DNA from 3 places in the Microbacterium pumilum genome. Region 3 is predicted to be linked to each of the others. Evidence: predicted binding sites of a transcription regulator. Region 3 holds the regulator's gene; each other region holds the start of a gene.
The links. Region 3 encodes HspR, which represses chaperone genes until heat shock. Its sites were predicted from a motif close to AAGTTGAGTCNNNNNGACTCAACTT; they were not measured.
Positions count from the first base shown of each region.

Region 1: a site for HspR is predicted at 4,806-4,830, ahead of ABD188_RS15910 (ATP-dependent Clp protease ATP-binding subunit). Genes of this name have one in related genera too.
Region 2: a site for HspR is predicted at 4,227-4,251, ahead of ABD188_RS20055 (Hsp20/alpha crystallin family protein). Genes of this name have one in related genera too.

Region 1 covers NZ_BAAAOH010000001.1:3,528,661-3,536,544, reverse strand. The annotation lists gene ABD188_RS15935 (hypothetical protein) at 5-730, shown strand; gene ABD188_RS15930 (class I SAM-dependent methyltransferase) at 738-1,871, opposite strand; gene ABD188_RS15925 (TetR/AcrR family transcriptional regulator C-terminal domain-containing protein) at 1,912-2,625, opposite strand; gene ABD188_RS15920 (NAD(P)-dependent alcohol dehydrogenase) at 2,730-3,761, shown strand; gene ABD188_RS15915 (hypothetical protein) at 3,885-4,736, shown strand; gene ABD188_RS15910 (ATP-dependent Clp protease ATP-binding subunit) at 4,845-7,502, shown strand; gene ABD188_RS15905 (hypothetical protein) at 7,791-7,884, shown strand, end outside.
Region 2 covers NZ_BAAAOH010000001.1:4,425,296-4,433,179, forward strand. The annotation lists gene ABD188_RS20025 (DUF2207 domain-containing protein) at 1-477, opposite strand, end outside; gene ABD188_RS20030 (MarR family winged helix-turn-helix transcriptional regulator) at 527-964, shown strand; gene ABD188_RS20035 (ABC transporter permease) at 999-1,733, opposite strand; gene ABD188_RS20040 (ABC transporter ATP-binding protein) at 1,730-2,638, opposite strand; gene ABD188_RS20045 (DUF4287 domain-containing protein) at 2,694-2,984, opposite strand; gene ABD188_RS20050 (TetR/AcrR family transcriptional regulator) at 3,013-3,621, opposite strand; gene ABD188_RS20055 (Hsp20/alpha crystallin family protein) at 3,750-4,205, opposite strand; gene ABD188_RS20060 (L-serine ammonia-lyase, iron-sulfur-dependent, subunit alpha) at 4,328-5,941, opposite strand; gene ABD188_RS20065 (VOC family protein) at 6,093-6,458, opposite strand; gene ABD188_RS20070 (alpha-amylase family protein) at 6,577-7,884, shown strand, end outside.
Region 3 covers NZ_BAAAOH010000001.1:720,874-728,757, forward strand. The annotation lists gene ABD188_RS03250 (AI-2E family transporter) at 1-23, opposite strand, end outside; gene ABD188_RS03255 (MFS transporter) at 137-1,720, opposite strand; gene ABD188_RS03260 (heat shock protein transcriptional repressor HspR) at 1,774-2,268, opposite strand; gene ABD188_RS03265 (DnaJ C-terminal domain-containing protein) at 2,268-3,260, opposite strand; gene ABD188_RS03270 (nucleotide exchange factor GrpE) at 3,269-3,910, opposite strand; gene dnaK (molecular chaperone DnaK) at 3,913-5,802, opposite strand; gene ABD188_RS03280 (hypothetical protein) at 5,980-6,618, opposite strand; gene ABD188_RS03285 (GntR family transcriptional regulator) at 6,675-7,355, opposite strand; gene ABD188_RS03290 (L-lactate permease) at 7,489-7,884, shown strand, end outside.

The DNA.
Region 1 (7,884 bases), 2.8 Mb from region 3:
CCCCATGAGCACTGGCCAGAACGACCAGACCCCGCCGATCACCCGTGCACCGGCGCCCGTCGATGCCCCGAAGCCGCCGACGTCAGGCGTGAGCCGTGGGGCGCTCATCTGGATCGGTGTCGCCGTCGTCCTCCTCTCGTTCGTCGCGGCATTCCTCGGCTCATGGCTTGCGCGATCGGCCGGCAACGAGGCGGCGGCCGAGCCCACGCCATCCGCCGTGGAGACACCCGCTGCAACTCCGAGCGAGACCGCTCCGCCCGACTACGAAGCCATCGTCGAGGACCTCCTGCCGGCTGGATCGGCCGTGCGGGCGGGGACGGGGGCGCCGGAGTCCGGCAAGGGCTACGAGGGCGACGTCTACATCGATCGCTCGAACGCGGACGTGTACGTCTTCCAGGGAGACGACTGGGTCTGGGTCGGCAACATCAAGGCCAATGCCGCCGAGAATCTGACCGGCGAGACCGGCCCCGCCGGCACGCCCGGGGCTCCCGGCGAACCGGGCGCACCCGGCACGGCGGGCACGCAGGTCCTTCTCGGCGTCGGTGCACCCGACGACGAGACGTGTCAGACCGACGGAGATGTGTACATCGACACCGAGGTCAACCAGTATTACCAGTGCAGCGGTGGCGCCTGGACCCTGTTCGGGCCGACGCCGGTCCCGGACAACAGCCTCCCCACGCCCGAGCCGACCGATGACTCGGACGGCGAGGACTCGGGCACCGACGGCTGAGCGCGGCTCACCCCTTCACCGAAGCAGTCACGGTGAACTTCGCGTTGCGCGCGACCTGACGGGTGGGGCCGACGAGCCGCTCGAGGGCCGGGCGGTAGAAGAGGGTCGAGTTCCACACGGTCCATAGTTCCCCGCCGGGCCGCAGCACACGGGCTGCGTCGGCGAAGAGGCGCGGCGCGATTCCCTCGTGGATGGCGCCGCCGAGGTGGAACGGCGGGTTGAGTGCGATGAGCGTCGCGCTCGCGTCGGGCACGAGTGACAGTGCATCATCCCGCTCCACGGTGATCCGATCGCCCACCCCGTTGGCCTCGACGGTCGCCCGCGCCGACGCCACGGCGGCCGCGGACTGGTCGGTTGCGTAGACCCGCAGCTCAGGATGCCGGCGAGCAAGCCATGCCGCGACGACTCCGCTTCCGCACGCCATGTCGACCACGGCGTCGTCTGACGGGATGTCGACGGGCAGGCTCTCGAGCAGCAGCCGGGTGCCGATGTCGATGGACGTGCCCGCGAACGTCTCGCCGAAGGCGCACACCACGAGCCCGTCGTGGACGGCCCGCCGCGGCTGTGGATCGCAGCCGTCGTGCGGGCCGCGGGCGATCAGCACGCGCGACTTCTGCCGGGCGTGGCTCACGTCGACAGTGTCGAAATGCTCGCGGAGCACATCGTTCATCGCGAGGGTCATGTGCTTGAGCCGGCCACCCGCGTACACCTCGACATCCGGTGACGCATGAGCGGCGATCAAGCCCGCGGTTTCCCGCAGCGCTTCGAGCGACCGGGGGAGCCGCATGACCACGACGCCGGCGCCTCCCACCAGCTCGGCCGAGAGCGGCAGCGAGCGGCACGTGCCGGCAAGGCCGACGCGCTCGGCGTTCGCGGCCAACGCCTGCTCGCCCGTGAGCGGATCCTGATGGACCCGGATGTCGAGGGCAGCCGCATCCGTCCCTCGCTCCACGGCGGCTGCTGCCGCACCCAGCGTCAGGGCGCCGTATCCGTCGCCGATGACCACGAGCTTCGACTCGCCCACCCCGGCTCTAGCAACGGCGGATTCATCCAAGATCAGCCGATCGGCGGCATCGATCGCCGGCAGGTCAGGACTCTCGATGTCGGGCCATCGCCGGATCGCGTCGAGCGAGAAGCTCACGTCAATGCTCCATGGTCACCAGAGAGCAAGGGTTCACGCATCAGCGGGTGTCCGTCTCGGCGCCGCGCCGTGCGATGCCGTCGAGCAGGATGTCCAGGCCGAACTCGAACTCGGTCTGATCGTCGCACCAGCCGAGCGTCGACTCCGGATCGTCGTGCACGACATCGTCGAGCATCGCCGCCAGGTTCGGCACGAACGCCCGCATCTGCGTCAGGTCATCGCCAGTCGGCGTGGCGGCCCCGCTGTCCATCGTCAGCTCCTGCGAGAAGCCGTACATCCGGCTGCCGAGCGCGTGCAGCGAATGGTGGATGAGGTCGAACGAAAGGCCGCCGGCGCGCATGATGCCCACGATCCCGTCGATGTAGCGCGCCATCGTCGGGCCGAGCACCGAGCGCGACTCCATCACGCTCGGCACCCAGCGATGCCGCAGCAGTACGCGACGCGCGCCGAGGATCCGGGCGCGCAGTGCGCTCTGCCACGCATCCACCGACTCCGCGCCGACGTCGGTCCTATGTGCGAAGCCGCCGACCTCCGCCTCGACCTCGCCGAACACGAGCTCGACGAGGCCATCGAGGATCGCATCCTTGTTGGGCAGGTGGTAGTAGATCGACATGGCCTCGACGCCGAGATCGTCGGCGAGACGGCGCATCGTGAGCGCGTCCAGCCCGTCGTCGTCGGCGATGGCAGACGCCGCCGACAGCACGCGGTCCTTCGTGAGGGGAGCGCGTTCGGCCGCCTTGCGCGAAACCGTCATCGACCCACCTCCTTCGATCACCGTACAACGTCAGGCTGGCGATGGACAAAGCGAGGATCTCAGAGTACCTTACGGTGTAATACTTACAGAGTAAGGGGATTGCGATGACTCGAGACACGATGGGGTCAGCCACCACCGTCACCATGATGACCGCCGCTGTGGCCCGCCGGTTCGGGCCACCGCAGGTCGTGGCCGTCGAGCGCGTTCCCAGGCCGGTGCCGGCGCACGACGAGGTGCTCATACGCCTGCGTGCCTCGACCGTGAGCATCGCAGACCACCGCCTGCGCGCGAAGGATCTGCCGAGGGGACTCGGGTTGCTGGCCGTCGTCGCCCTCGGGGTCTTCCGCCCGCGGCACGCCATCCTCGGGATGGACGGCGCCGGCGTGATCGAGGCTGTCGGCGCCGACGTCACGGGATTCACGCCGGGCGACGAGGTCATCGTGATGCAGGGACCCCGCATGGGCTGCCATGCGGAATACGTCACCGTCAAGGCGAACGGCTGCATCGCACCCAAGCCAGCGGGCATGTCGTTCGAGGATGCCGCCGCCCTGGTGTTCGGCGGCTATACCGCGATCTCCTTCCTCGACCGTGTCGAGCTCGGGCCGGGGACCGACATCCTCGTGAACGGCGCCTCGGGTGCGGTGGGGACTGCCGTGGTGCAGCTGGCGTCGCAGGCAGGCGCCCGCGTGACCGGGGTGTGCAGCCAGGGCAACGCCGATCTCGTCCGTTCCCTCGGCGCGCACCGCGTCATCGACTATGCGACGGAGGACTTCGCGGCCGGCGACGAGCGATACGACGTCATCGTCGAGTGCGTCGGCAACGCACCCTTCAGTCGCAGCCGCCGCGTGATGAAGCCCGGCGCGGCTCTGCTGCTCGTGATCTCGGACCTGCCGGGCATGCTGGGCGAGCGCATCCAGTCGCGGCGCAGCGGAAAGCTCGTCACGCATACCGGCTCGATGTTCGGCGCGCCGGTCATGGCCGAGATCGTGCGGCACGCCGAGGCGGGCGACCTTCGACCGGTGGTCGATCGGACGTACGACCTCGCCGATATCGTCGAGGCTCACCGCTACGTCGACACCGGCAGAAAGCGGGGCAGTGTCGTGGTGCGGATCGGTGGGGAATCAGCCGGAGACTGACCGTGGCGTCCGGACGTGGCACGACACGCGGCCCGGGTGCAGCGAGCGGATGCCGGCGTCGCGGGATGATCGGTCTCGGAAGGGCTCATCGCGGACGCCCTCCAAGAGAGCGACGGTGTCGACATGCAGCTCGCCAGCACGTCCACCCAGCGGACGTACCGCTACGTCCGGCTCGGAATCATCGGTGCTGTCGCGGCGATCTTCGTCTCGCTCATCGCGATCGGCACGACGTACGGCTGGCCCACGTCGATCAGCGCCCTCTACTACACGCCCGGGCGCACTGTGTTCGTCGGCGCCCTCTTCGCCGTCACGCTGGGCCTGTTGGCGCTCTCGGGTCACAGTCTGGAGCAGGGCCTGCTCGACCTCGCGGCGGTCGTCGGTCCACTCATCGCGATCGTGCCCACGGTGATCGCCGAGGGTGATGTTCCCGGTCTCACCGGTGCGTGCCCCGACACAGCACCCTGCGTTCCCGTCGAGTATCTGCCCGACATCGCGAACGGCATGGTGACCTTCGCCGTGATCGGGGGTGCGGGCGTGGTGCTCGCGGTGGTCCTCGCCATAGTTCAGAAGACGGTTTCGAAGGGCCTCCTCGCCGTCATCGCGATCGCTGCCGCGATCATCCTCGGCGCGACCCTGTGGTGGGCCATGAGTCCGGAGAGCTTCGTGCCATGGGCGCACGTGGTCGCGACCGGAACCTTCCTGGGCCTGATGGCGGTCGTTTCGGTCGCGGCCGCTGCCGGAGCGGGCGGCACGAGCTTCCGGGCGCTGTACCTCGTCTTCGCGGTGCTGTTCACCCTCAGCCTGTTCTTCGTGGCTGCGGTGTCGGTGTTGAATCTGGTCGGAGCGGATCCGGTCGGGGAGACCGGCGTCCCACTCATCCTGGTCGGCGAGTGCGCCGCGCTGGGACTTTTCGCGATGTTCTGGCTGGCTCAGACGGCGCAGAAATGGGATGAGGTCGACCCCTCGATCATCTGAATCGACGGATGCGGGAATATCGGCGGATCCCCAGGGTTTGAACTTGATACGACTCTGCTCAAGTTTGTAAAATTGACAGATTTAGACTCAAGTTTCCTTGGAGATGGAATGCCCGAAGACTTCACCCCGCCGAGCGGCTCCGACGACAGCGGCAGCACGTTCGACGAGTTCCTCGCCCGCTACATGGCGGGTGAGCGTGCGCGTGCGGAGCGGTCGATCGACCTCAGCCGCTTCCTGAGCGCGCGGACGCAGGACGTGCTGCAGCGCGCCGGACGCTTCGCACTCGAACGCGGACAGCGGGAGCTTGACGCGCTGCACCTGTTGCGCGTCCTCGTCGCCGAGGACCCCGCGAAGGAGGCCGTGCAGCGTATCGGTGGCGATGCGGGCGCGATCCTCAGCGCGACCGAGGAGCGTCTGCCCGCGGCATCCGCCCCCGCAGACGTCGACGGCGCCGTGGTCACCCCGTCGGTGCAGCGCGCGCTCTTCCACGCCTTCCAGGTGGCGCGCTCGGCGGGCTCGACGTACGTCGACCCCGAGCACCTGTTCTTCGCCCTGGTCCTCGCGCAGGACACGCCGGCGGGGCAGGTGCTGGCACACGCCGGGGTCACCGCAGAGGCGCTGACTCAGGGCATGCGCGAGACGGTCACGCCGGGCGCCGCGACACAGAGCGACGGTCGAACGGATGCCGCGGCATCCGACACCCCCATGCTCGACACGTACGGCACAGACCTGACCGCTCGCGCTCGGGCCGGTGAGCTGGATCCGGTCATCGGCCGCGCCGATGAGATCGAGCAGACGATCGAGATCCTGAGCCGCCGGACGAAGAACAACCCGGTGCTGGTCGGTGAGGCGGGCGTCGGCAAGACGGCCATCGTCGAAGGTCTCGCCTCCGCGATCGTCGCGGGTGCGGTTCCCGAGCAGTTGCGAGACAAGCGAGTGATAGCCCTCGACCTGCCTGCAATGCTCGCTGGCACGCGCTACCGCGGAGACTTCGAGGAGCGCCTCACCAAGACAATGGATGAGGTCGCCGCCCGCAAGGCGGAGCTGATCGTCTTCATCGACGAGGTGCACACCGTCGTCGGCGCCGGTGGCGGCGGCGAGGGTGCCATGGACGCCGGCAACATCCTCAAGCCGCGCCTGGCGCGCGGTGATCTGCACCTGGTGGGTGCGACCACGCTCAAGGAATACCGAGTGGTGGAGAAGGATCCTGCTCTCGAGCGGCGATTCCAGCCGGTGAAGGTCGGCGAGCCGTCCGTCGAGGACGCAGTGCTGATCCTGCGCGGACTCCGACCCGCCTACGAGGCGCACCACGGTATCACCTATACGGATGACGCGCTCCGCGCCGCCGTGGAGCTCGGCGATCGGTACCTCACCGAGCGCGTGCTGCCCGACAAGGCCATCGACCTGATCGACCAGGCCGGAGCCCGCCTGCGGCTTCGCCTGGGTGTCAAGGTCGACGTCAGCGCGCTTGTGGAGCGCCTCGCGACCCTCGAGGCCGACAAGAACGCGGCGGTCTCGCACGAGCACTACGAAGAGGCCTCCCGCATCCGTGACCAGATCGCAGAGGTGCAGGCGCGTCTCGACGAGGCGACCTCGCGCCCTTCGACAAGCTCAGGGACCGCGGCAAGCTCAGGGACCGCGGCAAGCTCAGGGACCGCGGCAAGCTCAGGGACCGCGGCAAGCTCAGGGACCGCGGCAAGCTCAGGGACCGCGGCCGTGGTCGATGACGTGCAGATCGCGGCTGTCATCAGCCGGGCCACGGGCATCCCCGTCAATCGTCTGACCGCGGGCGAGCGGGATCGCCTCGCCTCGCTGGAGGACGAGTTGCACGGGCGTGTGATCGGTCAGGATGACGCCGTCACAGCCGTCGCCAAGGCGGTGCGGCGTAACCGCACCGGCATGGGCGATGCGAACCGTCCGGTGGGGTCGTTCCTCTTCCTCGGCCCGACGGGCGTCGGCAAGACCGAGCTGGCCAAGGCGCTGGCCGCCTCGCTGTTCGATGACGAGACCGCCGTTGTCCGGTTCGACATGAGCGAGTTCGGCGAGCGTCACACCGTGTCGCGCCTCATCGGCGCCCCTCCGGGCTACGTCGGCTACGACGAGGCCGGCCAGCTCACCGAGCGCGTACGCCGCAATCCGTACTCGATCGTGCTGTTCGACGAGATCGAGAAGGCTCACCCCGACGTCTTCAACCTGCTCCTGCAGGTACTCGACGACGGGCGGCTGACCGACGGCCAGGGGCGCACCGTCGACTTCCGAAACGCCGTCGTCGTCATGACCTCGAACATCGGCAGCGAGTTCCTCGCGTCACGCGCAGGAGCGATCGGCTTCATCGCGGACGGCGGCGGCCCGACGGGCTTCGGGTCCGAGAAGGATCTGCGCGACCGTGTCATGGGCAAGCTGCGCGAGGCGATGCGGCCCGAGTTCCTCAACCGCATCGACGATGTCGTGCTCTTCCGCAAGCTCGACAAGCCGCAGCTTCGCGAGATCGTCTCGCTGCTGCTGCGCGCGACCGAGAGGCGCCTCGGCGCCCGCGAGGTCACGATCGACGTGACGGAGGCCGCGATCGACTGGCTCGCCGAGAACGGATACGAGCCCGAGTACGGTGCCCGACCGCTGCGCCGGCTCATCCAGAGCCAGGTGGACGATCGCATCGCCGAGCTCTTCGTCAGCGGGGCGCTCGTCGACGGCGGAGCCGTGACGGTGGATGCCGCATCCGGCGCGCTCGTCGTAGCGGTCGCCGCGACGGTGCCTGCCGCAGCCTGACCTCCGATCGTGCAAGACCCCCGCGGGATATCCTGCGGGGGTCTTGGCATGATCCGGGCGCGCCGGCACGAGACGTCGTTCCCTCGTCGGAGCGTCAGCGGTACCATCCTCATCAGATGGCCCGCCGATCAGACTGGGGAAGCGGTGAAGGCACGTCGGAGAGTATGGTCGCGTCGCCAGGCGCCGCCCCTGGGGATCATCGGCGTGCTCGCGGCCGTGTCGATCGCCCTCACTTCGTGCACCGCCGCAGCCCCTTCTGCGGCCCCCGCGGCGGAACCCTCCGCCACAGTGTCCGAGACGGCTTCCGCCGATCCGGCCGATTCCGAAGTCCTGAGTTCGTACGACTGGACTTCGCTGACACTCCCTGCCTCGTCGTGCGATC
Region 2 (7,884 bases), 3.7 Mb from region 3:
GCGCACGACGTTCTCCAACGTGTAGGTGAACACGTAGGTCTGCGGCCCGTGGACGAACCCGTCGGATCGCGAGGTGATCGAGTAGACGTCATCCTCCGACTCGACCTCGGCGTTGCGGGGATTTCCGTCGCCGTCGGTGACCGACACGAGCTGTGGATGCAGGGGCACCCCGAGGTACGACTCGTCGAGGCTCCGCCGCATCCCGTGATTCTGGTCGTACTCCGGGAACACGGCGACGATGGTCTCGACCACCCGCAGCGTGCTCGTGCCGTCTTCGGCCCGGCCGAGCTCGTACTCGACATCCATGCTGTCGAAGGTGAAGTCGTTGACGTCGGTTGCAATCCCGAGTGCGTCGACCTCGGCGGACGAGTCGATGCTGCAGGCGGCGAGCAGTGCTCCCGGAACGGCGAGCATGACGACGGCGAACACGACGACGCGCCACCACGGGGCCGCGCGCCTCGGTGCGTGCTGTGCCATCGTCACTCGCTCAGCCTATGGCCCCCGGGTTCGCCGTACTCTTGTGCGTATGACCGATCGCCGCCTCGCCATCGATGCCTGGGAGAGTCTCTTCCGCGCGCAGCACGAGGTGTTCGAAGAGATCAGCGGCGACTTCGGCGACGGGCTCAGCCAAGGCGAGTACGACGTACTCCTCACGGTGACCCGCGGCGCCGACATGACCGCTCGGCTGCGGGATGTCACGGCCAACATGCTGATCAGCCAGCCCAGCGTCTCACGGCTCGTCGACCGCATGGCAGCGCGCGGCCTGATCTCGAAATGCCCCGACCCCGAAGACGGGCGCGGAGCCCTCGTCCGAGCGACCGAGCAGGGTGCCGCGGCATTCCGCAAGGTCGCGTCTCTCCATGGGAAGGCGATCGCGGAGCGGATGTCGCTGCTCAGCGATGAGGAGCTCACACAGCTGCGCGACCTGACTGCGAAGCTGCGCAAGACGGCTTCCGACTGCTGACGCCAGCTCACCGACGTCAGATTGTGCACCGCCGTCAGGGCGTGCGCCGCCGGAGCGTCAGCGACGCGAGGATCAGCGAGCCCACGGCGAACCCCACGACGACGAGGATCGGTCCGTACACCTCCCATTCGTCGTCGCCCGCGGTGACCGCGTTGATGGCGTCGATCGCGTAGCTGAGCGGCAGGAAATTGGAGATGACGTAGAGCGCCTCAGGCATCTGATCGCGCGGCATGAAGAGGCCGCCGAGCAGGATCTGCGGAAAGACGATGAGCGGCATGAACTGCACGGCCTGGAACTCGGTGCGCGCGAAGGCGCTCGCGAGCAGCCCGAGCGCGGTGCCGAGGATCGCGTCGATCACGGCGACGAGTCCGAGCTGCCAGACATCGCCCTCGACCTCGAGTCCGCAGATCCAGACGGCGAACGTCACGGTGATCGTCGCCTGCAGCGTCGCCATGAGACCGAACGCGAGTCCGTATCCCACGATGAAGTCGGCTTTTCCGATCGGCGTGGTCATGAGCCGCTCGAGCGTGCCGGACCGACGCTCGCGCAGGGTCGTGATCGAGGTGATCAGGAACATCACGATGAACGGGAAGAGGCCCAGTATCGGTCCGCCGTAGATGTTGAAGACGCCCTCCTGTTCGCTGAAGAGCCACGCGAACAGTCCGACCAGCAGGCCGGGCGCGACGAGCATCAGCACGATCGATCGCGGATCGTGGCTGAGCTGCCGCAGCACACGGCCGGCGGTGGCGAAGGTGAGCGTCGCGTTCATCGCTCGCCCTCCTCGTTCTCGCGCGCGTGGTGTTCACCGGACTCGTGTGCCTCGCGCAGCTCCCGCCGGGTGAGCGGATGCTCGGGCTCGGTGTGGGGGGACGGAGTCGTGTCCGCACCGGGAGCCGCCTCGGCATCCGCGTCCTCGACCGTGTCGACATCCGGCGCTGCGTGGTGCCCGGCGGCCTCGTCCCGCTCGACGAGCGCCAGGAACGCGGCATCCGGGTCATCCGTGCCCGTCTCGGCCAGCAGCCCGGCAGGAGTCGTGTCGGCGATGATGCGCCCGGCCCGCATGAGCACCAGCCGATCGCAGCGCAGCGCCTCGTCCATGACGTGGCTCGAGACGACGAGCGTCGCGCCGCCATCGGCGAGGGCGCGGAACAGCGTCCACAGTTCGGCGCGCAGCACCGGGTCGAGACCCACCGTCGGCTCGTCGAGCACCAGGAGCTCCGGTGAGCCGAGCATCGCGACGGCGAGTGAGACGCGGTTCTCCTCTCCACCGCTGAGGGACGCGATGGTCTGGTCGGCGTGACCGCGCAGCCCGACCTGCCCGATGACTCGATCGACATCCGACCGAGGCGCTCCGATCAGCCGGGCGAAGTAGCGCAGGTTCTGACTGACGGTGAGGTCGCCGTAGACGGATGCGGCCTGCGTGTCGTAGGCGACTCGTCGCCGCTGCGGGCTCGTGCCCGCTGGATCGTCGAGCACCGTGACGTCGCCGCTGTCGATCTTCTGCACGCCCACGATCGAGCGCATCAGCGTGGTCTTGCCGCACCCCGAAGGACCGAGCAGACCCGTGATCTGGCCCCGCGGGATGTCGAGCTGCAATCCGTCGAAGACCTGGGTCGTGCCGCGGCGGACCTTCAGATCGCGCACTTCGACCGCATTCGCGGGCGTGTTATTCATCACACGTTGAATTATGCTCGTGCGCTGAACAGCGGGTCAAGAGGCCGCAGGCGGGTCACGTTGCGGGTTTGGTCGCCTTGCCGTCGAGCCACAGCGTGTCGGACGGGTCGCTGTGCGCGGTGCCGGTGCCCACGTGCTTCGAGTCGATCTTGTCGCCTTTCGTGATGACGTACACGAGAGCCATGGCGTGTCCCCTCCCGAGGCCGTAGTCCTCGTCGAGCCATGCGACGATCTCGTTGGACTTCGTGCCGGGTCCGAAGCCCTTGGCCGTGGCGAGTTCGATGAACTGGCGTGGCGTGAGACCCGTCTTGTCTTCGATGTTGTCGAGGTATGCCTGGAACGACATGCGATTCCCTTCCGAGCTTCGAGCCGAATCACTCCAGAAGATAGCGTTGCACGGTGGGTCCCACGCGCGCGACGAGTTCGTCGACGGTCGCCTCGGTCACCGCCGGCAGCTGCAGCAGATAGCGGGTGATGAGCAGCCCCGCCAGCTGGCCCGCGACGAGTGAGGCACGGAGCGCGGCATCCGGAGTGTCGAGTCGGGCGGCGATCCTCGAGAACAGCTCGCGCTGCAGGAACTCCGACAGCAGCGGTGTCGCCAGTCGGTTGCCGATGCCCGCCCGAAGCAGCATGACACCGCGCTTGCGGGTCTCGGGGCGCTCCCACGCTTCGAGCACGTAGCGCACGATGCGCTCGCCCAGCACGTCGCGAGGTCCTGCAAGCAGGGCCGGGATGTCGACATCCGGCCGCATCGGCGCACCCACCGTCTCGGCGAACAGGTCGGCCTTCGTGCCGAAGTAGTGGTGGAGCAATGCGGCATCCACGCCGGCCCGCGCCGCGATCCCGCGCATCGTCGCACCGTCGTAGCCGAGTTCGCCGAACTCCTCGATGGCCGAGGCGATGATCCGATCGCGCGCGCCGGACTCGCCGCCGCGCGGCCGACCACGGCGCCGCTTGGGCGTGGGGACGGCGTACTCGGGCATGGCGTCAGCCTAGAACGCGCCCACGCAGCGGGCGACGCCCGGTTGCTCGTGGAAATGCCGGAGCCGCCCCCGTCGCGAGGCGGGAGCGGCTCCCAGAGTGGAGCGTGATTCGACTCGGTGTCGACCGGTCACTGGTCGATCGGCTGCGGCTCCTCGGCGTTCTCGTGCGCCTGGATCACTGAGGCATCGCTGCCTGACATGACCTCGATCTTGCGCGGCTTTGCCCGCTCGCTCACCGGAATCGTGACGCTGAGCACGCCGTTGCTGTAGTTCGCCGAGATGCGCTCGGTGTCGATGCCCTGCCCCAGGTTGAGCTGACGCAGGAAGCTGGCGGCCTCTCGCTCGCGTGTGATCCATTTGACGTCGTCGCCGTTGCGCAGCGTCCGCTCCGCGCGGATCGTGAGCAGCTGACCGTCGACGTCGATGTCAACCGAACCGGGGTCGATACCCGGCAGATCGGCGGTCAGGACGTAGTGGTCGCCATCGCGGTACAGGTCCATCGGCATTCGGCGCGGGCCTCTGCGCGTGTCGAAGAGACTTGACGCGAGGCGGTCGAAGTCTCGGCTGGGGTCATAGGTGGCCATGGGAATCTCCTCTCGTTCGTAGAGTTGAGCCGACTCGACTCAACTACGCCCAGACTAGCACTCTGGCATCCCGAGTGCTAATGAGATTTCTGTTCGCCCAGAACGAACCGGGCCAGCATCGGTCAGCACTCGATGACGTTGACCGCGAGACCGCCTTCGCTGGTCTCCTTGTACTTCGTCGACATGTCGATGCCGGTCTGCCGCATGGTCTCGACGACCGTGTCGAGTGACACGTAGTGCGACCCGTCACCGCGCAACGCGAGCCGGGCGGCGGTCACGGCGGTCGAGGCGGCGATGGCGTTGCGCTCTATGCACGGGATCTGCACGAGCCCGCCGACGGGGTCGCACGTCAGGCCGAGGTGGTGCTCCATCGCGATCTCGGCGGCGTTCTCGATCTGGCGGTTGGTGCCACCCATGACAGCGGTCAGCCCGCCGGCGGCCATCGCGCACGCCGAGCCGACCTCGGCCTGGCACCCGCCTTCGGCGCCCGAGATCGACGCGTTCGCCTTGAAGAGCGACCCGAGCGCGGTCGCGGTCAGCAGAAAGCGACGGATGCCGCGCCGGCGGTTCGCCTCGGCCACGAGTTCCTCGTCGATCGGATCGGGGTCGAGCGGGCCCGCCGGCGCGGAGAAGCCGAGGAGCGCGCTGCCGACGAGCTCACCGTACGGGGTCACGGCGTTGCCTGCACCGAGCCCTGAGTCGGCGAGGAATCGCCACCAGTACATGGCGACGGCGGGCAGGATGCCGGCGGCGCCGTTGGTCGGTGCGGTGACCACGCGCCCACCCGCGGCGTTCTCTTCATTGACCGCGAGGGCGAAGGCGCCGAGCCACTCCCCCGGCAGCTCCCTGCGCCCATCGGCCTCCGCTGCTTCGAGCTGTTCGCGGATCGCCGATGCCCGCCGCTTGACCTGGAGCATGCCTGGCAGCAGACCGTCGACGTGCAGACCCGCCTCGACACATCGGGCCATGGTGTCCCAGATGGCGTCGAGCCCGGCGGCGATCTCTTCGTCGCTGCGCAGCGCCTCTTCGTTGATGCGGGCGGCCTCGGCGATCGTGATGCCGCGCTCGTCGCACAGCTCGATGAGCGCGTCCGCGCTGGCGAAGTCGAGCGGATACGCGGGCTTGCTCGACGCGGTCCCCGAGCCTGTCGAAGGATCCCCGTCGCGCCGGATGAACCCTCCCCCCACCGAGTAGTACGTCTCTCGCGACAGGAGTCCTTGGTCGCTCGCGACGATCGGCGCCTGAGCGGGTGCGCTGCCCGTCGCCCGTATTCCGATCGCCGCTCGTGCGGCATCGTCGCTGTTCGGTGACGCGGCGGGTGCGGCATCCGTGCCCCATGCCTCGAGCGTCATCGCATTCGGATGTCCGGGCAGACGCGTTCGCGGGGCGAAGACGATGTCGGCCTTCGAGAACGGCACGGCGTGCGCGCCGTCGAGCACGAGCTGCTCACCGTCGGGCCACTCGCTCCACGCCGCGCGAACGGCATCCGGATCCACGGTTTCGGGAGCCAGGCCCTGCAGTCCCGCGACGACGGCGTCTGGGGTGCCGTGGCCGATACCCGTCGCGCCGAGCGATCCGTACAGGGTGCACGTGACGCGCGCCACCTGGTCGAGCGCTCCCGTTTCGCGCAGACGGGTCGCGAAGTCGAGGGCCGCCCTCATCGGGCCGACCGTGTGGGAGCTCGAGGGTCCTACTCCGATGGAGAACAGCTCGAACGCCGAGACGTATGCGCTCACTCCGCCAGACTACGCCCTGTGCGCATAGTGCCCGGCAATCCACTCAGGTGACGAGCAGGATGCGCGAATCCGACGTGTGTCGACAGGCAGAGTGCTGGGATTTGCCAGGGCTGATCGGCCCGGAAGTCACCGACACCCGCACTGGGCCGCACTATGGCCGCTGGAACGCGATCAACCCGACGGTGTTGCCTTCGGAATCCCTGATGAACGCCTGCCACTCGTCGTGCTCGGCCGGGCCGAGGGTGTCATCGTGGTGGTGGAAGATCACATGCGGGTGCGACACGACATCGGCGAGGCCACCGAGTCGCTCGAGGGTCTCGTGCACGTTGTCGACGTACAGGTAGATGAGGGATGTCGGCGCGTTGCGGTCGAGCAGCAGCCGCACCCCGTCCAGCTCGAAGAAGAGCAGACCTGGCTCATCGAACCGCGCCAGCGGCTCGGCCTCGAGCAGCACGCGGTAGAAGTCCGCGGCGCGACCGAGGTCCTCGGCGTGCTGAGCGATCTGCTGGAGCCTCATGTTCCACCTTCGGTCCCTGAAATTCTGTCACTCGCGCGTCGCATCCGGCGACCCCATCGCAATAGCCTGGTGATGCTCCGGGGGCCTCCGACCGTCGGGAGTCGAACTTAGGAGGAGCATGCCACGACTGAGCGCCGACTCGACGAGCGACATCCAGGAGGTTCTCGACCTGGCCCGCCGCGACGCGACGATCTACGATCCGGTCTTCCTGAATCGCTTCCACGCGCACTTCCCCACGTTGCACCGGCTGTTCTTCACGCTGTACGGCGAGCGCGACGACGGTGTCGAACAGCTCTCGGCCGTGATCGCGGAGGCGTCGGCATCGTGGAATGCGAGGCCCCTCGAGCTCAGGGCGCGCGATGACCGCAGTGACGTCGACCCGGAGTGGTTCCAGTCCGAGCGGATGCTGGGTGGGGTCTGCTACGTCGACCGCTACGCAGGCTCGCTCGCCGGCATCCGCGAGAAGATCCCGTACTTCCAGGAGCTCGGCCTCTCGTACCTGCACCTGATGCCGATCTTCGAGAGCCCGGAGGGCAACTCGGACGGCGGCTACGCGGTCTCGAGCTACCGTCGAGTCGATCCGCGCGTGGGCACGATGGCTGAACTCGCCCACCTCGCGACTGAGCTCCGGGCGGCCGACATCTCGCTTGTCGTCGACTTCATCTTCAACCACACGAGCAATGAGCACGATTGGGCGCGCAAGGCGATCGCGGGCGAGCCCGGGTTCGAGGATTTCTACCTCATCTATCCCGATCGCACGATGCCCGACGCCTACGAGCAGACCGTCCGCGAGATCTTTCCCGACGACCACCCAGGCGCCTTCGTGCAGCTGGATGACGGTCGCTGGATCTGGGCGACCTTCTACCACTTCCAATGGGACCTGAACTACGCGAACCCCGCAGTCTTCCGTGCCATGGCGGGCGAGATGCTGTTCCTCGCGAACCAGGGCGTCGAGATCCTGCGCATGGATGCCGTCGCATTCATCTGGAAGCGACTCGGCACGCCGTGCGAGTCGCTACCCGAAGCCCACCTGCTGCTGCGCGCGTTCAACGAGGTGCTGCGGATGGCGGCGCCCTGCCTGCTCTTCAAGTCCGAGGCGATCGTGCACCCCGACGAGGTCGTAGAGTACATCTCGCTCGAGGAGTGTCAGCTGTCGTACAACCCGCTGCAAATGGCCCTGACATGGGAGGCGCTCGCCACCCGAGACCCCCGCCTGCTGCAGCAGGCGCTCGAGCGGCGCCACGCCCTGCCGTCGGGCACCTCGTGGGTCAACTACGTGCGCAGCCATGACGACATCGGCTGGACGTTCGCCGACGAGGATGCCGCGGAGCTCGGCATCCACGGCTACAGCCACCGGCGGTTCCTCAACGACTTCTTCGTCGGTCGTGCGCCTGGGACGTTCGCGCGAGGGGTTCCGTTCCAGGAG
Region 3 (7,884 bases):
GCCGGAGCGTGGGACTGTCTCACGGCGCCAGGCTATCCGCGGCCCCGCGCACACCCGCGAGGGCGCGCCCGGACAGTCCCACGACTGTGGGCCGTCACTCGCCGTCGCGTTCGGCGAGCCGCTCATCACAGCCCGTTCAGCCGCCGATGACCGACTCGGCATTGCCCGATGGCTCAGGGTCGGGCAGCCGCCGCATCCGGAACGCATTGCCGATGCCCGCGAGGCCGGCGAGGATCGGGATGAAGAGCGCCACCTGCAAGGCGATCGGACGGGCCTGCTCGTTGATGGCGATCACCTCGTCCTGCACATCCTGCGGCTCGCCGGCGAGCATGTCGTTGAGCTGGGTGGTCGACATCAGCTGCGCGTCGTCTTCCAGCGTCGCGGAGATCTGCGCCTTGTCGTCGGACGGCAGCACGGTGCTGGCGTCCACCATCGCGGTGAACGTGAACGCGAGCGTGGCGAGCATGATCGCACCTGCGAACGCGAGGCCGAACGACAGGCCGAACGATCCGGCAGCCGAGTTGACTCCCGCCGCCTCACTCACCCGCTCGTTCGAGATCGGCGCAAGCGTGTAGTTGTTGAGCTGCGAGACCAGCAGCCCGAGTCCGGCGCCTGCGATGATGAGCGGGATCGTGAGCCACCAGCCCGAGGTCGCGAGCGGCACGATCGGCACGATGATCCCCAACCCCACGACCAGCAGGATGAAGCCCAGCAGGATGAGGTTGGCCGGCCGCCCCTTCGCTCTTCGTCCGGCGAGGATCGCCACGACGAACATGCTGAGCGAGAGCGGCGCGATCGAGAGACCGGCCTCGAGCGCGTTGTACTCCAGCACCATCTGCAGGTAGAGCGGCAGCACGATCATCGTGCCGCCGAGCGCGATCTGCTGCAGCAGCTGTCCGCTCACGCCCGACTGGAAGGGCTTCGAGCGGAACAGAGCGGGATCGATCAGCGTCGCCTTCTGTCGCTTCTTGCGGCTGACGATCCACCATGCGAAGCCGAGCATCGCGATGACGCCCAGGCCGATCAGCAGCGCGACGTACTCACCGCCCTCCTGCCAGACCAGGATGCCGAGCACGATGCCGCCCATGCCGACCACCGAGAGCGCGGCGCCTCCCCAGTCGACGATCCGCGATCCGGTGTAGTTCGCGTCCTTGACGAGTCCGATTCCCGAGAGCACCACCGCGATCACCACCGCTTCGAGGGCGAACCCGACGCGCCACGTCCAGACGGTCGTGATGAATCCGCCGAGAAGTGGTCCCACCGCGGCGGCGATGGCGGCAGAGGCGCCGACGAGGGCGTACACGCGCTTCTGCTGCGCGCCCTCGAAGTTGCCGTGGATGAGCGACTGCATGGCAGGCAGCAGGAGTGACGCCCCGATACCGCCGATGACGGCCCAGAAGATGACGACCGCCATGAGGTCCTGCGCGAACACCATCGCGACAGCTCCGACTGCGTACCCGAGAAGTCCGAGCACGTAAGCGCGCTTACGCCCGATGAGATCGCCGGTCTTGCCGCCGATCAGAATGAAGGCGGCCGAGACCAGCGCCTCGAGGGCGATGGCACCCTGCACACCGCTGGCGGTGGTGCCGAGGTCGTGGACGACCGCGGAGATCGACACATTCATGAGGGATGTGTCGAACACGAGGACGAACATCGCCATGGCGAGGAGGATCGCGAGCCGGGTGTTGAGCTTCCCCGTCGTGGGCGAGGTTTCTGTCATGCGCTCACTGAACCACACCGCCCACCGCGAGGGATAGATGCCGCTCGATCGCGTCAGGGTGCGCCGACGTCCTCGTCGGACTCCCCTGGCGTCGTGTCGGGGCCCGCCGGCGCGTCGAGCGGCCGCCGCGGCCGCCAGACCACGAGCTCGGTCGCACGGCGCGTGCGCGTGCCATGGCGCAGCGTGACGACGGCACCCGTCGAACCGGCCGCGAACACCCGCGCACCCGGGCGGCGCTCGAGCTCGGTCCGCATGCGCTCCTCGAGTTCGTGCACCCGGACGTGCAGTTCGCGCACCCGCTCCTCGAGGTCGAGGATGCGCGCGATGGCCGGAAGGCCGATGCCCTCCCCCGACATCCGAGCCACCTGCCGCAGCTGCTCGACGTGGTGCAGCGAGTACCGGCGCGAGCCGCCCTGGGTGCGCGCGGGCACGACGAGGCCGAGGCGGTCGTACTGACGCAGGGTCTGCGGATGCATGCCCGACAGTTCCGCGGCGACGGCGATCGCGAGGATGGGTGCGTCCTCGTCGAGTTCGCGGTGCTCAACCATCAGCCGCGCGCCTTCGCCATGAGGTCGGCTCGCGGATTCTCCTTCGGCTCGAGGCGGTGGTAGCGCTCGAGCGCTTCGCGGGCTTCGTCGTCGAGGTGCGACGGCACCGCGACCTGGACTTCCGCGAGGAGGTCTCCGGTTCCCTTCGTGGTCTGCACTCCTCGGCCCTTGACGCGCAGCACGCGGCCCGATGGCGTCCCGGGGGCGACGCGCAGCTTGACGGGGTCTCCACCGAGCGTGGGCACCTCGATGGTTGCGCCGAGCGCCGCCTCGGTGAAGGTGACGGGGACGGTCACGCGCAGGTTCAGCCCCTCTCGCGTGAAGACCGGATGCGGCCTGACGGTCACCTGTACCACGACGTCGCCGTGCTCTCCGCCGTCCGGCGAGGGACGGCCGCGGCCGCGCAGCCGGATCTTCTGGTTGTCGGACACCCCTGCCGGGATCTTGACCTTGAACGGCTTGCCGTCCTCGCCCTGCAGGGTGATCGTCTCGCCCTTGGTAGCGGTGATGAAGTCGATCGTGGTGCGCGCGGTCACGTCGGAGCCGCGGGTCGGGCCGCCGTAGCCGCGGAAGCCGCCGCTCGGCTGACCGAACCTCCCCGAGCCGAACCGTCCACCCTGCTGCTGGTTGAACATCGAGAAGATGTCGTCGAAGTCTTCTGCGGTCTGCGCTCGTCCGCCGCGGCCCTGGCTGAACATCGAGAAGACGTCCTCGAAGCCGCCCGCGCCCTCGCCGCCCGCGGTGAAGCGGGCACCCGAGCCCATCGCCCTGATCTGGTCGTACTCCTTGCGCTGCTCGGCGTCGGAGAGCACCGAGTACGCCTCGCTGATCTCCTTGAACTTCGACTCCGCTGCGGTGTCGCCCTGATTGGAGTCCGGGTGGTACTTGCGCGCGAGCTTGCGGTAGGTCTTCTTCAGGTCGGCGTCACTGACGTCTTTGGCGACGCCGAGGACCTGATAGAAGTCCTTGTCGAACCAGTCCTGGCTGGCCATGTGCCTCCTCAGGCCCCTGAGCTCGTCGACGGGTCTGCCGGCACGGCGACGACGACCTTCGCAGGACGCAGTTCGACGGAACCCAGGCGGTAGCCGGTCTCGACGACCTCGAGCACCGTCGGCTGGGTGACTCCCGGGGTGGGAGCCTGGAAGATCGCCTCGTGCTGCTGCGGGTCGAAGACCTCACCGGCGGCGCCGTAGGTCGACAGGCCCATCCGCTCCGCGACGCCGCGGACCTTGTCCGCGATCGCCGAGAACGGCGTGCCTTCTTCGAGGTCGCCATGCTTCTCGGCGCGGTCGAGGTCGTCGAGCACCGGAAGCAGCCCCTTCGCGACTGCCCCCTGCGCGCGCTCGATCTCGAGCTCGCGCTGCTCCTCGGTGCGGCGCCGGTAGTTGGCGTACTCCGCCTGCAGGCGCTTGAGGTCGTTCAGCAGCTGCGACTCGAGGTCTGCCAGTACCGCGTCCTCGGCGGCGGCATCCGCGTTCTGAGCCGCGCCCAGGATGTGGTCGACGGTCAGCTCTTCCGGCGCGTCCGGGCCGGAGGCGCCGGCGGGCTGCGCCGGCGCCTCCGCACCCTCGGCTGCGGGGAGATCTTCGCCGCGCCCCGGATCCTGCGGACCCTCAGGCTCTTCGAAGCCCTTCTTCGCCATGGCTACCTCGACTCCCCTGAGCCGGCCGACGGCTTCTCGTCTTCGTCGTCGACGACCTCGGCGTCGATGACATCCTCTTCGGGGTTCGGGACATTGCCGGCACCCGGCTCGTTCGCCGCGGGGTCAGGGTTCTCGCCCGCCGCCTGGGAGGACTGGTAGATGGCTTCGCCCAGCTGCGACTGGCTCTGGTTGAGCTTGTCGTACGCGGTCTTCACCGCGTCGTCGTCCTCGCCTGCGAGCGCAGCCTTGAGCGCGTCCACATCCGCCTGAACGGAGTCCTTCACCTCGGTGGGCAGCTTGTCGGCGTTGTCCCTGATCAGCTTGTCGATCGAGTAGGCGAGGGTCTCGGCCTGGTTGCGGGTCTCGGCGGACTCGCGACGCTTCTTGTCGTCGGCTGCGTTCTCTTCGGCCTCGCGCACCATGCGCTCGATGTCTTCCTTCGCCAGCGACGAGCCGCCCGTGATCGTCATCGACTGCTCCTTGCCGGTGCCCTTGTCCTTTGCGGACACGTGCACGATGCCGTTGGCGTCGATGTCGAAGGTGACCTCGACCTGCGGGATGCCGCGGGGGGCCGGGGCGATGCCGGTGAGCTCGAAGGTTCCGAGCGGCTTGTTGTCGCGGGTGAAGTCGCGCTCGCCCTGGAACACCTGGATCGCGACCGACGGCTGGTTGTCGTCGGCGGTCGTGAAGGTCTCGCTGCGCTTGGTCGGGATGGCGGTGTTGCGCTCGATGAGCTTCGTCATGATGCCGCCCTTGGTCTCGATGCCGAGGCTCAGGGGGGTCACGTCGATGAGCAGGACGTCCTTGCGCTCGCCCTTCAGCACACCGGCCTGCAGAGCAGCGCCGACGGCGACGACCTCATCGGGGTTGACGCCCTTGTTCGCCTCTTTGCCGGCCTCCTGCTTGACGAGCTCGGCGACGGCGGGCATGCGGGTGGATCCACCCACGAGCACGACGTGGTCGATGTCGCCGACCTTGATGCCGGCCTCGCGGATGACGTCCTCGAACGGCTTCTTGGTGCGGTCGAGGAGGTCCTTGGTGAGGTCCTCGAACTTGGCGCGGGTGATCGTCTCGGACAGCGACACCGGACCGCTGTCGGTCAGCGACAGGTACGGCAGGTTGACGCTGGTGCTCGTCGACGAGGAGAGCTCCTTCTTCGCCTGCTCTGCGGCCTCTTTGAGCCGCTGCAGCGCGATCTTGTCGCCTGAGACGTCGACGCCGGTGGTGTCCTTGAACTGCTTGATGAAGTAGTCGACGAGGCGCTGGTCCCAGTCGTCGCCGCCGAGGCGGTTGTCGCCGGCGGTGGAGCGCACCTGGATCGTCGAGAAGTCGTCGTCCTTGCCCACCTCGAGCAGCGAGACGTCGAAGGTTCCGCCGCCGAGGTCGAAGACGAGGATGAGCTCGTCCTCCTTGCCCTTGTCGAGGCCGTACGCCAGCGCCGCCGCGGTCGGCTCGTTGATGATGCGCAGGACGTTGAGGCCCGCGATCTCGCCGGCCTCCTTGGTGGCCTGGCGCTCGGCGTCGTTGAAGTACGCGGGCACGGTGATGACGGCATCCGCCACGGCGTCACCCAGGTACTGCTCCGCGTCACGCTTGAGCTTCTGCAGGATGCGGGCCGAGATCTCCTGAGGAGTCCACTTCTTGCCGTCGACCTGGAAGCCCCAGTCGGTGCCCATGTGGCGCTTGACGCTCGAGACGGTGCGGTCGACGTTGGTGACGGCCTGGCGCTTGGCGGTCTCGCCGACGAGCACCTCTCCGTCCTTGGTGAACGCGACGACCGACGGTGTCGTGCGGAAGCCCTCGGCATTCGCGATCACCTTGGGCTCGCCGCCCTCGAGGACGCTGACGACCGAGTTGGTCGTACCGAGGTCGATTCCAACAGCACGTGCCATGTGTATCTCTCCTTGTTGTGGGCTGAGCGGACAGCGCAGCCCGTGGTTTCGTGGAAAATCCGTGGTGCGACCCGACCGTTTCGAACGGGTTGAGCCGTGGTGACTCAAGGCTATCCACCCACATCAGACCTGTCAAATAGAGTTGAGCCACATGGACTCAACTTTCAGCAACCGGGATCACGCAGCGTGGGCGAGTATCTGCAGGCCGACGACGGCGAACCCGAGGGCGACGAGCAGGCCCAGTGCCAACAGCTGCTTCCACCACTCCAGGCGGGACCGGCGCACGGCGAACCAGCCGATCAGCCCGAGGGTCGCGATGTACACGATCGACGAGGCACGCAGCGCCGTGGGCAGCTGCATGACCCCGACCCACGCCAGCACCAGGAGGATGCCGGGGACCGTGACCGTGCTCAGTGCACCACCGGCGATCCGCAGCATGATCGCGAGGTCCTGCCTGCGGGGGAACTCCCGATGCACCGCGAGGTGCGAGATGACCTCCGAGACGAACCCCGCCGCGGTGATGCCCAACACGCCGAGCAGCAGCGCGAACAGCGCGTGCTCCGGATCGGAATGGTCGTTCGCGTTCACCACCAGCACGATCGCGAGTCCGGTGAACGTGGCGTAGACGCGCTCCTTGAAGTACATGACGAACGCGTCGTCGCCGCCCTCGAATTCGGCGATCCGCTCGAGCGACCGCTCGGAGCGGCCACGCCTGCGCCCTCTGGCCAGAGGTCGGGATGCCGGCTGCTCGGGCTGCGCGGATGCTTCGCCTGCGGCATCCGCACCGGCCGCTCCGGTGACGTCATCCGCGGACATGCCCGCGAGCCTATCGTGCCGGAAGAACGCCGCCTCAGGTCGAGGTCGCGACGGCGTCAGATGTCGATCGGGGCAGCCGCCTCCGGGCCCGGCTGACCGCCGAGGCGCTCGACCAGGCGCTCCCGCGCGCGGCCGAGGTGGACCGCGAGCAGTTCTGCTGCCGCCTCGCCCTGCCCGAGCTCGATGAGTTCGAGCAGGCGATCGTGCTCGGCAGCGATCGTGCTCGTCGGCAGGAGCGAGGCGCCCTGCACCTGCGACATGCAGAACACGACCTCCGATGCGAGGGACTCGTAGACCCAACTGGTCCGCTCACTGTCGAGTGCGTCCACGAGACTCCGATGGAATCGCATGTCGGGATCGACGATCTCGCGCGGCGAGGCGCCGGCGAGGGCGGCGATCTCGGCATTGGCAGCGCGGGCGGCTGCGGGCACGAGGCGGTCGGCGGCGAGGCGCCGAAGAACCTCTGCCTCGATGATCGAGCGTGCGCGGTAGATGTCGCGAACGTCCTCGAGCGTCAGTCGCATGACACGGGCGGTCTTGTGGGCGCTCCGCTCGAGGAGCCGTTCGCGCACGAGATTCTCGATCGCGGCCTTCGCCGTGGGGCGAGCGACGTCGTAGAAGTCGGCGATCTCGACCTCCGCCAGAGGCGTGTCGGGTTCGAGTTCTCCCGCCAGCACGCGCCGACGAAGGTCGGCTGTGACGGCGTCGATGATCGAGACGGCGGCAACCCTCGGCATCCGGACCTCCTGTGTGCATGCGCCCGCGAGCACCTTCTGCATCCAATATTAGCCGCCATTGTCTACCGTGAGCACTTGACAGACTTGTCTACTTGTCTGACAATAGGAGGACTAGAATGACTCGGATGCGACGATGACGCGCATGATGGCGCGGCTCGAAGGAGAGTTCCCCGTGTTCCAACAGATCCTCGACCCCGTGTTCGGGTCGCTGTTCTTCTCCGCGCTCGTCGCGGTCATCCCCCTCGTGACGCTGTTCATCCTCCTCGGGGTGTTCCGCGTCAAAGCCTGGAAGGCCTCGCTCGTGGGGCTCACGCTGTCGATCCTGCTCGCGATCGTCGTGTGGCAGATGCCTGCGGTTCAGACCGCGAGCGCGACGGTCGAGGGTGCGCTGTACGGCATCATCCCGATCCTCTGGATCCTCGTGAACGCGCTGTGGGTGTACCGGCTCACCGTGGTCACAGGCTGGTTCGAAGTGCTCGGCGAGCGGATCCGGGCGATCAGCGACGACCAGCGGATCCTTGCGATCCTC